Regions from separate parts of the Microbacterium sp. OR16 genome, predicted to be linked through region 2. Evidence: predicted binding sites of a transcription regulator. Region 2 holds the regulator's gene; the other holds the start of a gene.

Region 1 (3,633 bases), 420 kb from region 2:
GTTCAGGCCCTGGCCCGCGGGGAGCTCGGCGACCTTGTGCGCCACGACGCCGGCCTCGAGGCCCGCATTGATGGCGATCTGCTTCAGCGGAGCCTCGATCGCGACGCGCACGATGTTCGCACCGGTCGCCTCGTCACCCTCGAGAGCGAGCGTGTCGAGCACCTTCGCGGACTGGATGAGCGCGACGCCACCACCGGGGACGATGCCCTCCTCGACGGCTGCCTTCGCGTTGCGGACGGCGTCTTCGATGCGGTGCTTGCGCTCCTTGAGCTCGACCTCGGTCGCAGCCCCGGCCTTGATGACGGCCACGCCGCCGGCCAGCTTCGCGAGCCGCTCCTGCAGCTTCTCACGGTCGTAGTCGCTGTCGGTGTTCTCGATCTCGCGACGGATCTGAGTGACGCGACCCTCGATGGCGGACTGCTCGCCCGCGCCCTCGACGATCGTGGTCTCGTCCTTGGTGACGATGACCTTGCGTGCACGGCCGAGCAGGTCGAGCGTGGTGTTCTCGAGCTTGAGGCCGACCTCTTCGGTGATGACCTGGCCGCCGGTCAGGATCGCGATGTCCTGCAGCTGCGCCTTGCGACGGTCGCCGAAGCCGGGAGCCTTGACGGCGACCGACTTGAAGATGCCGCGGATCTTGTTGAGCACGAGCGTCGCGAGAGCCTCGCCCTCGACGTCCTCGGCGATGATGACGAGCTCCTTGCCGTCCTGGATCACCTTGTCGACGACCGGCAGCAGGTCCTTGATGTTGCCGATCTTCTGGTTGGCGATGAGGATGTACGGGTCCTCGAAGACAGCCTCCTGGCGCTCCGGGTCCGTGACGAAGTAGGGGTTCAGGTAGCCCTTGTCGAAGCGCATGCCCTCGGTGAGCTCGAGCTCGGTGCCGAAGGTCTGCGACTCCTCGACGGTGACGACGCCCTCCTTGCCGACCTTGTCAATGGCCTCGGCGATGAGCTCGCCGATGGCGGGGTCGGCGGCCGAGATCGATGCGGTGGCGGCGATCTGCTCCTTGGACTCGATCTCCTTGGCGCTGCTCAGCAGGTCCTCGGTGATGGCCGCGACGGCCTTCTCGATGCCGCGCTTGAGCGAGATGGGGTCGGCGCCGGCTGCGACGTTGCGCAGGCCTTCGCGAACCAGTGCTTGAGCGAGGACGGTCGCAGTGGTGGTTCCGTCACCGGCGACGTCGTCGGTCTTCTTGGCGACCTCCTTGACGAGCTCCGCACCGATCTTCTCGTACGGGTCGTCGAGCTCGATCTCCTTGGCGATCGACACACCGTCGTTCGTGATCGTGGGGGCGCCCCACTTCTTCTCGAGCACGACGTTGCGACCGCGCGGGCCGAGGGTCACCTTGACGGCGTCGGCCAGGATGTTCAGGCCGCGCTCGAGGCCACGACGGGCCTCCTCATCGAAAGCGATGATCTTTGCCATGAGTCTTTCGTCCCTCCCGGACGTAGGCGATGGGGTATTAGCACTCCGACTGTTCGAGTGCTAATAACAGTCTGGCACTCGACCCATGGGAGTGCAAGCCGCGCGTCCGGAAGGACCGCGGGCCGTCAGGGGGCCGGTGCCTCGCTGGCCGGGGCTGACGACGTCGCCTTGTCGACGCCGATCACGACCGTCAGCTGCGGCCTGTCGGAGTCGTTCATCGCGGCGTAGAAATCGCTCTGCTGCACGTCGACGCCCCCGAGGACGTCGGCGAGCCCGAGGGCGGCGCCCTCGTCGGCATCCGCGACGTAGAACACCGTCGTCTTCGAGAACTCCTGCGACGCGCCGTCGCTGCCGAACACGTCGTCGGTCGACCATCCCTCGGCCAGCAGCTTCTCACGCACCTCGGCGACGCGCCCCTTCTCGGTCGTCGCATTGAGGATCAGCACGCGATACGACGTATCGATCTGCGCCACGACGCCGGGCTGCGTCGGCACCGGGCCGGGCTCCTCCCCACCGAACAGCGAGATGCGATCCATCATGACCAGCGACACGAAGATCCCGCCGACGATGAGCACGAGAGCCACCGCCGCCGACCACAGCAGCACGACGAGACCGTTCATCCCGGGCTGCTCGGCGCGGTGCGCACCGACGCGGCCGGTGGCGTGCGGAACGTCGTCGAATCGATCACGGGAGAGCTTCTGCACCCCTCGATGCTAGCGGGCGGCCGCCGTGAGTCCGCACGGAGCGGAGCCGGGCGGATGCTCGCGGTGAGGCGCGCTCAGCCCACGAATCCGCGCATGCGGGCGGTGCGCTGCACCGCCCTGCTGTCGCGCAGACGGCGCAGACGGCGCACCAGCAGCGGATCGAACTCGAGCGCCGCCTCCGTCTCGATCAGGCGGCCGAGCAGCTGGTAGTAGCGGGCCGGACTCATGCCCAGCTGCGCACGGATGGTCTCCTCCTTCATGCCGCCGTGACGCGGCCAGGCCGCCTCGAGCGTCAGGATCGCGCGATCGCGATCGGAGAGTTCACCGAGCATGCGCTCAGGCTACGCGGCATCCGGCCCGATCCCCGCGCGCCACTCCCACCAGCGCCCGAGCGGGTCGGCATCCGCCACGACCCGGCCGTCGACAGCGACCGCGAAGCCGCGGAACGCGCTCGGATCGATGCGCGGGCGCCAGGCGTCGTGCAGCGCCGGCGGGTCGATCGTGATCCAGCGCGCGTCCAGAGCGCGGATGCGGTCGATGAGCTCGGCGCGTCTCGGTCGGGGCAGGTAGACGAGCATGCCGGGGGTGGTGACGACGAGGGTCGCCCCGTCCGGGGCGGCCGCGGCCATGCCCTCCAGCTGCTCGATGGCGTCTCCGGCGCGCAGCAGCGGCGGGTCGGCGGAGGCGACCGCGATCGCGGCGGCGATCCGCTCGGCGCGCTCGTGCTCGCCGGGCCAGATGAGCGACTCGAGCCAGGCCCGGTCGGCTGGCACCCGCACGTCGATCGGATCGAGATCGACACCGGCGCGCCAGATCACCTCCGGCACGTGCAGCTCGGGCAGCTCGCCCGTGACCGCACTGGTCAGCAGCACCGTCGAGGGCCCGTCGTCGGGATCGATGCGTCGCCGCAGGATGCCGTCGTCGCCGTCGATGCGGAACGAGTAGCGATCGGGGTACAGGCACAGACCCGCGGCGGCTCCGAGCTCGAGAAGGGCGATCGGACCCTCGACCAGGCTCAGCGCGGGCAGCAGCGCCGCCAGGCGGAGGGGTTCGTTGATCTGCACCCCGCGCCGCGCGCATTCCGTGACGAGATCATCGGCATGGTCGATCACGAACTGCCGCCACGACCGGTATCCGGCCACCGGCGCGCCGAGCAGGCGGGACACCGCGAACACCAGCGGGGGCTGCCGGTGCTGCGGCATGAGCCGCTCGAGCACGGCCTGCACGCCGGCATCCGTCGCGACACCCGTCGCCCACTCGGTGTACACCTCGCTGCGCCCTGGCGCCTCGTCGAGCGCGAAGCGTTCGTAGCGCTCGGCGACACCATCCGTCATCCCGCCATTGTCCCAGCCGGCGGGTCGGGCACGATGCGGACGCCCCTCGAGCGACCCGAGCGGGGCGTGGAGGCGAGAGAATGGATGCATGGGTTACAGCGTGAACAAGACGGATGCAGAGTGGCGCGCCGAGCTGGGCGCCGACCAGTACGCGGTGCTGCGCACCG
Region 2 (3,633 bases):
CACGAGCACGAGGTCACGACCGTCGGGACGGACGCTGGTGAGCGGCGTCTGCGTCCACGGGTCGAGCACGAGAAGCCTGGCATCCGCCGCCCGCTCGGCCAGCTGCGCGGTGGACTGCACGGCGGTCACCTCGGGGACCCAGGCCCGGTGCGCCTGCTTGGCCGCCTCGCGGACGATCGTCGCCCAGCGCTCGCGACCCTTCGCCGCCTTCGGGCCCTCCCAGCGTGAGACGCTGCGCGCTGCCTGCCACGGCACGATCTCGTCGACGCCGAGCTCGCATGCGGCCTGCACGGCCAGCTCGTCTCGGTCGCCCTTCGCGAGCGCCTGCGCGAGCACGATGCGCGTCTCGGGTCCGTCCTGCACGCGGCGGCCGGTGATTCGCACACTCACCTGAGATGCGGTGACGTCTTCCGCCGCGCCCTCGAGCCAGACACCCCTGCCGTCGCCGATCGTCACGGTCTCGCCGACGCGCACCCGGCGCACCACCGAGGCGTGCTTCGCCTCTGATCCGGTGAGCCGGACGAGTTCGCCGATGGTGGCGTCGGTGCAGTCGGGTACGACGAAGTGCAGGGCCATGGGGCTCCGATCGGCTGTGGTGCGGAAGTCGGTCAGTGGCTGCGGAAGCGGTCGCGCAGCTTCGAGAACAGCCCCTGCTGGAACTGGGCGAGCTTGGGCTCCGGAGCCTTCGCCTTCTTGGCGAAGTCCTCGATGAGCTTGCGCTGCGCCCCGTCGAGCCGCGTCGGCGTGAGAACCTGCACGCCCACGCGCAGGTCGCCGCGCTGAGATCCGCGCAACGGAGTGATGCCCCTGCCGTCGATCGTGAGCACGTCACCCGACTGGACGCCGGCCCGCAGCTCCAGATCGACCGTGCCGTCGAGGCCCTCGATGGTCGCGGAGGTGCCGAGGATGGCATCCGTCATCGACACCTCGAGCGTGGCGAGCAGATCGTCGCCGTCCCGGCTGAAGACCGGATGCGGTGCGACGGCGACCTCGACGTACAGGTCGCCGTTCGGGCCTCCCGCGCGACCGACCTCGCCCGAGCCTGGCAGCTGCAGGCGCAGACCGGTCTCGACGCCGGCCGGGATGTCGAGGGCGACCGTGCGCCGCGAGCGCACGCGGCCCTGACCGGCGCACGACCCGCAGGGGTTGGGGATGACGGTGCCGTAGCCCTCGCAGGTGCCGCACTGCTGGGTGGTCACGACGTTGCCGAGCAGGCTGCGCACCTGGCGCTGCACGTGGCCGCTGCCGCCGCAGACGTCGCAGGTGACCGGAGACGTGCCGGGCTGGCAGCAGCTGCCGTGGCAGGTCTCGCAGAGCACCGCGGTGTCGACCTCGATGTCCCGGTGCACGCCGAACACGACGTCGCCGAGCTCGAGGTTGATGCGCACGAGCGCATCCTGACCCCGTTCGCGACGCGACCGCGGACGCGCGGAACGGGCGCCGCCCGCGGCACCGAAGAACGTCTCGAAGATGTCGCCGAATCCGCCGAACCCGCCGCCGAATCCGCCGTTCTGGTCGCCGCCCATGTCATAGCGGCGCCGGGAGTCCTCGTCGCTGAGCACGTCGTAGGCGTGCGTGACGAGCTTGAACCGCTCAGCCGCGTCCTCCCCCGGATTCACGTCCGGGTGCAGCTGCCTGGCGAGCTTGCGATAGGCCTTCTTGATCTCGTCCTGGGAAGCGTCCTTCGACACCCCGAGGACCTCGTAGTGATCCGCCACGGTCACCTTTCTTCGTGTGCGTTCGTGTATTCGGTCGCCCGGATCAGCGGGCGGCCTCGTCTTCTTCGAGCATCCGCGACAGATAGCGGGCGACGGCCCGTGCTGCGGCGAGGTTGCTCGGGTAGTCCATGCGGGTCGGCCCCATCACGCCGACGCGCGCCGTGCTGCCTGGCGCGGCGTAGTTGCTCGCCACGATCGACGCCTCACCGAGGCCGAACGGGGCGTTCTCGGTGCCGATGCTCGTGGCGAGACCGTGCTCGTCGGTCACCATCTCGCTCATCAGCCGCAGCAGGGTCACCTGCTCCTCGATCGCCTCGAGCAGAGGATGGATGCTGCCGCGGAAGTCCTGCTCGCGCCGCGCAAGCGTGGCAGCCCCCGCCATCACCAGCCGCTCCTGACGGAATTCGGCCAGCTCCTCGGCGATCACCGCCGCCAGCGACGACAGCGCGGGCGCGAGGCGCGAGCCGGTCTGCGGTTCGCGCGCCGATGCGATGCGCTCGGACGCCTCACCGACGGCACGGCCGGTGATGAGCGCCGCGAGCTGGGCGCGCAGCACTGCGAGGTCTGCGTCGTCGATGTCGATCGGCAGCGGCGAGATCCGCTGCGACACCCCGCCCGCGTCGGTGACCAGCACCACCAGCACGCGGTTGGGCGCCAGGGCGACGAGTTCGACGTGGGTGATGCTCGCGCGCGCGAACGACGGGTACTGGGCGAGAGCGACCTGACCGGTGAGCTGGGTGAGCACCCGCACCGTGCGGGCCATCAGGTCGTCGAGGTCGCTGGGCGCGGCGAGGAACGACTCGATCGCGGTGCGCTGCGGCGCCGACAGCGGGCGCACCTGGGCGAGGTGGTTGACGAAGACCCGGTATCCCTTGTCGGTCGGCACCCGCCCCGAGGAGGTGTGCGGAGCGGTGATCAGCTCTTCATCTTCCAGCTGGGCCATGTCGTTTCGGATCGTCGCGGCCGAGACGCCGAACGCATGGCGTTCGACGATCGATCTGCTGCCGACCGGTTCGTGCGTGGCGACGTAGTCCTGCACGATCGCACGGAGGACCTCAAGGCCTCGCTGTGTGACCATCATCCCTCCCGCTGGCACTCGAACGTTCCGAGTGCCAATCCTACCTGCTCGGGCTCCCCCTCAGGCTCGCGCCGGCTGTGCGGGTCGCACTGGCCGTGGGGGTCGCGTCGGCTGTGCGGGTCGCGCTAATCGGTGAGCGCGCGCACCACGGCATCCGCCAGCAGCCGGCCCCGCAGGGTCAAGCGCACGCGACGCTGCCGCAGAGCCGTGGCGGCATCGACCAGTCCGTCCGAGATCAGCTCGGCGACCCGATCGCGGCGGCCTTCGGCGATGTCGTCGATCGGCAGGCCCTCCGCGAGGCGACTCTGCAGCAGCACCCGCTCGAGGGTGCGCGCCTCGAGGTCGGGCCGCTCGCGGCCTGCGGCGGGCGACTCGTCGAGGGCGAGACGCTGCGCGTACGCCGCCGGATGCTTGACATTCCACCACCGCAGACCGGCGACATGGCTGTGGGCGCCGGGCCCGAAGCCCCACCAGTCCGCGCCGCGCCAGTACGCCATGTTGTGCCGCGACCGGTGGTCCCTCCCCTCGGGGGTTCCCGCGCCCGACGAACGACGCGCCCAGTTGCTGACCTCGTACCATTCGTATCCCGCCGCACCGAGGCGCTCGTCGGCGACCTCGTACATGTCGGCCTGCAGGTCGTCGTCGGGCGCCGGCACCTCGCCCCGCCTGATCTGCCTGGCGAGCTTGGTGCCGTCCTCGATGATCAGCGCGTACGCCGAGATGTGGTCGGGCTCGAGGTCGAGGGCCGCATCGAGGGACCTCTCCCAGTCCGCCAGCGACTCGCCAGGGGCGCCGTAGATCAGGTCAACGCTCACGTCGAGCCCGCCATCGCGTGCC

The links. Region 2 encodes HrcA, which represses chaperone genes, less so after heat shock. Its sites were predicted from a motif close to TTNGCACTCGNNNNNNNCGAGTGCNAA; they were not measured.
Region 1: a site for HrcA is predicted at 1,466-1,492, ahead of groL (chaperonin GroEL). Genes of this name have one in related genera too.

Annotation. Positions count from the first base shown of each region.
Region 1 is NZ_JAZEXK010000001.1:1,369,654-1,373,286, forward strand. It holds gene groL (chaperonin GroEL) at 1-1,428, opposite strand, end outside; gene V2S05_RS06640 (LytR C-terminal domain-containing protein) at 1,554-2,132, opposite strand; gene V2S05_RS06645 (DUF3263 domain-containing protein) at 2,207-2,464, opposite strand; gene V2S05_RS06650 (DUF2332 family protein) at 2,474-3,466, opposite strand; gene msrB (peptide-methionine (R)-S-oxide reductase MsrB) at 3,555-3,633, shown strand, end outside.
Region 2 is NZ_JAZEXK010000001.1:946,632-950,264, forward strand. It holds gene V2S05_RS04600 (16S rRNA (uracil(1498)-N(3))-methyltransferase) at 1-576, opposite strand, end outside; gene dnaJ (molecular chaperone DnaJ) at 609-1,718, opposite strand; gene hrcA (heat-inducible transcriptional repressor HrcA) at 1,762-2,796, opposite strand; gene hemW (radical SAM family heme chaperone HemW) at 2,922-3,633, opposite strand, start outside.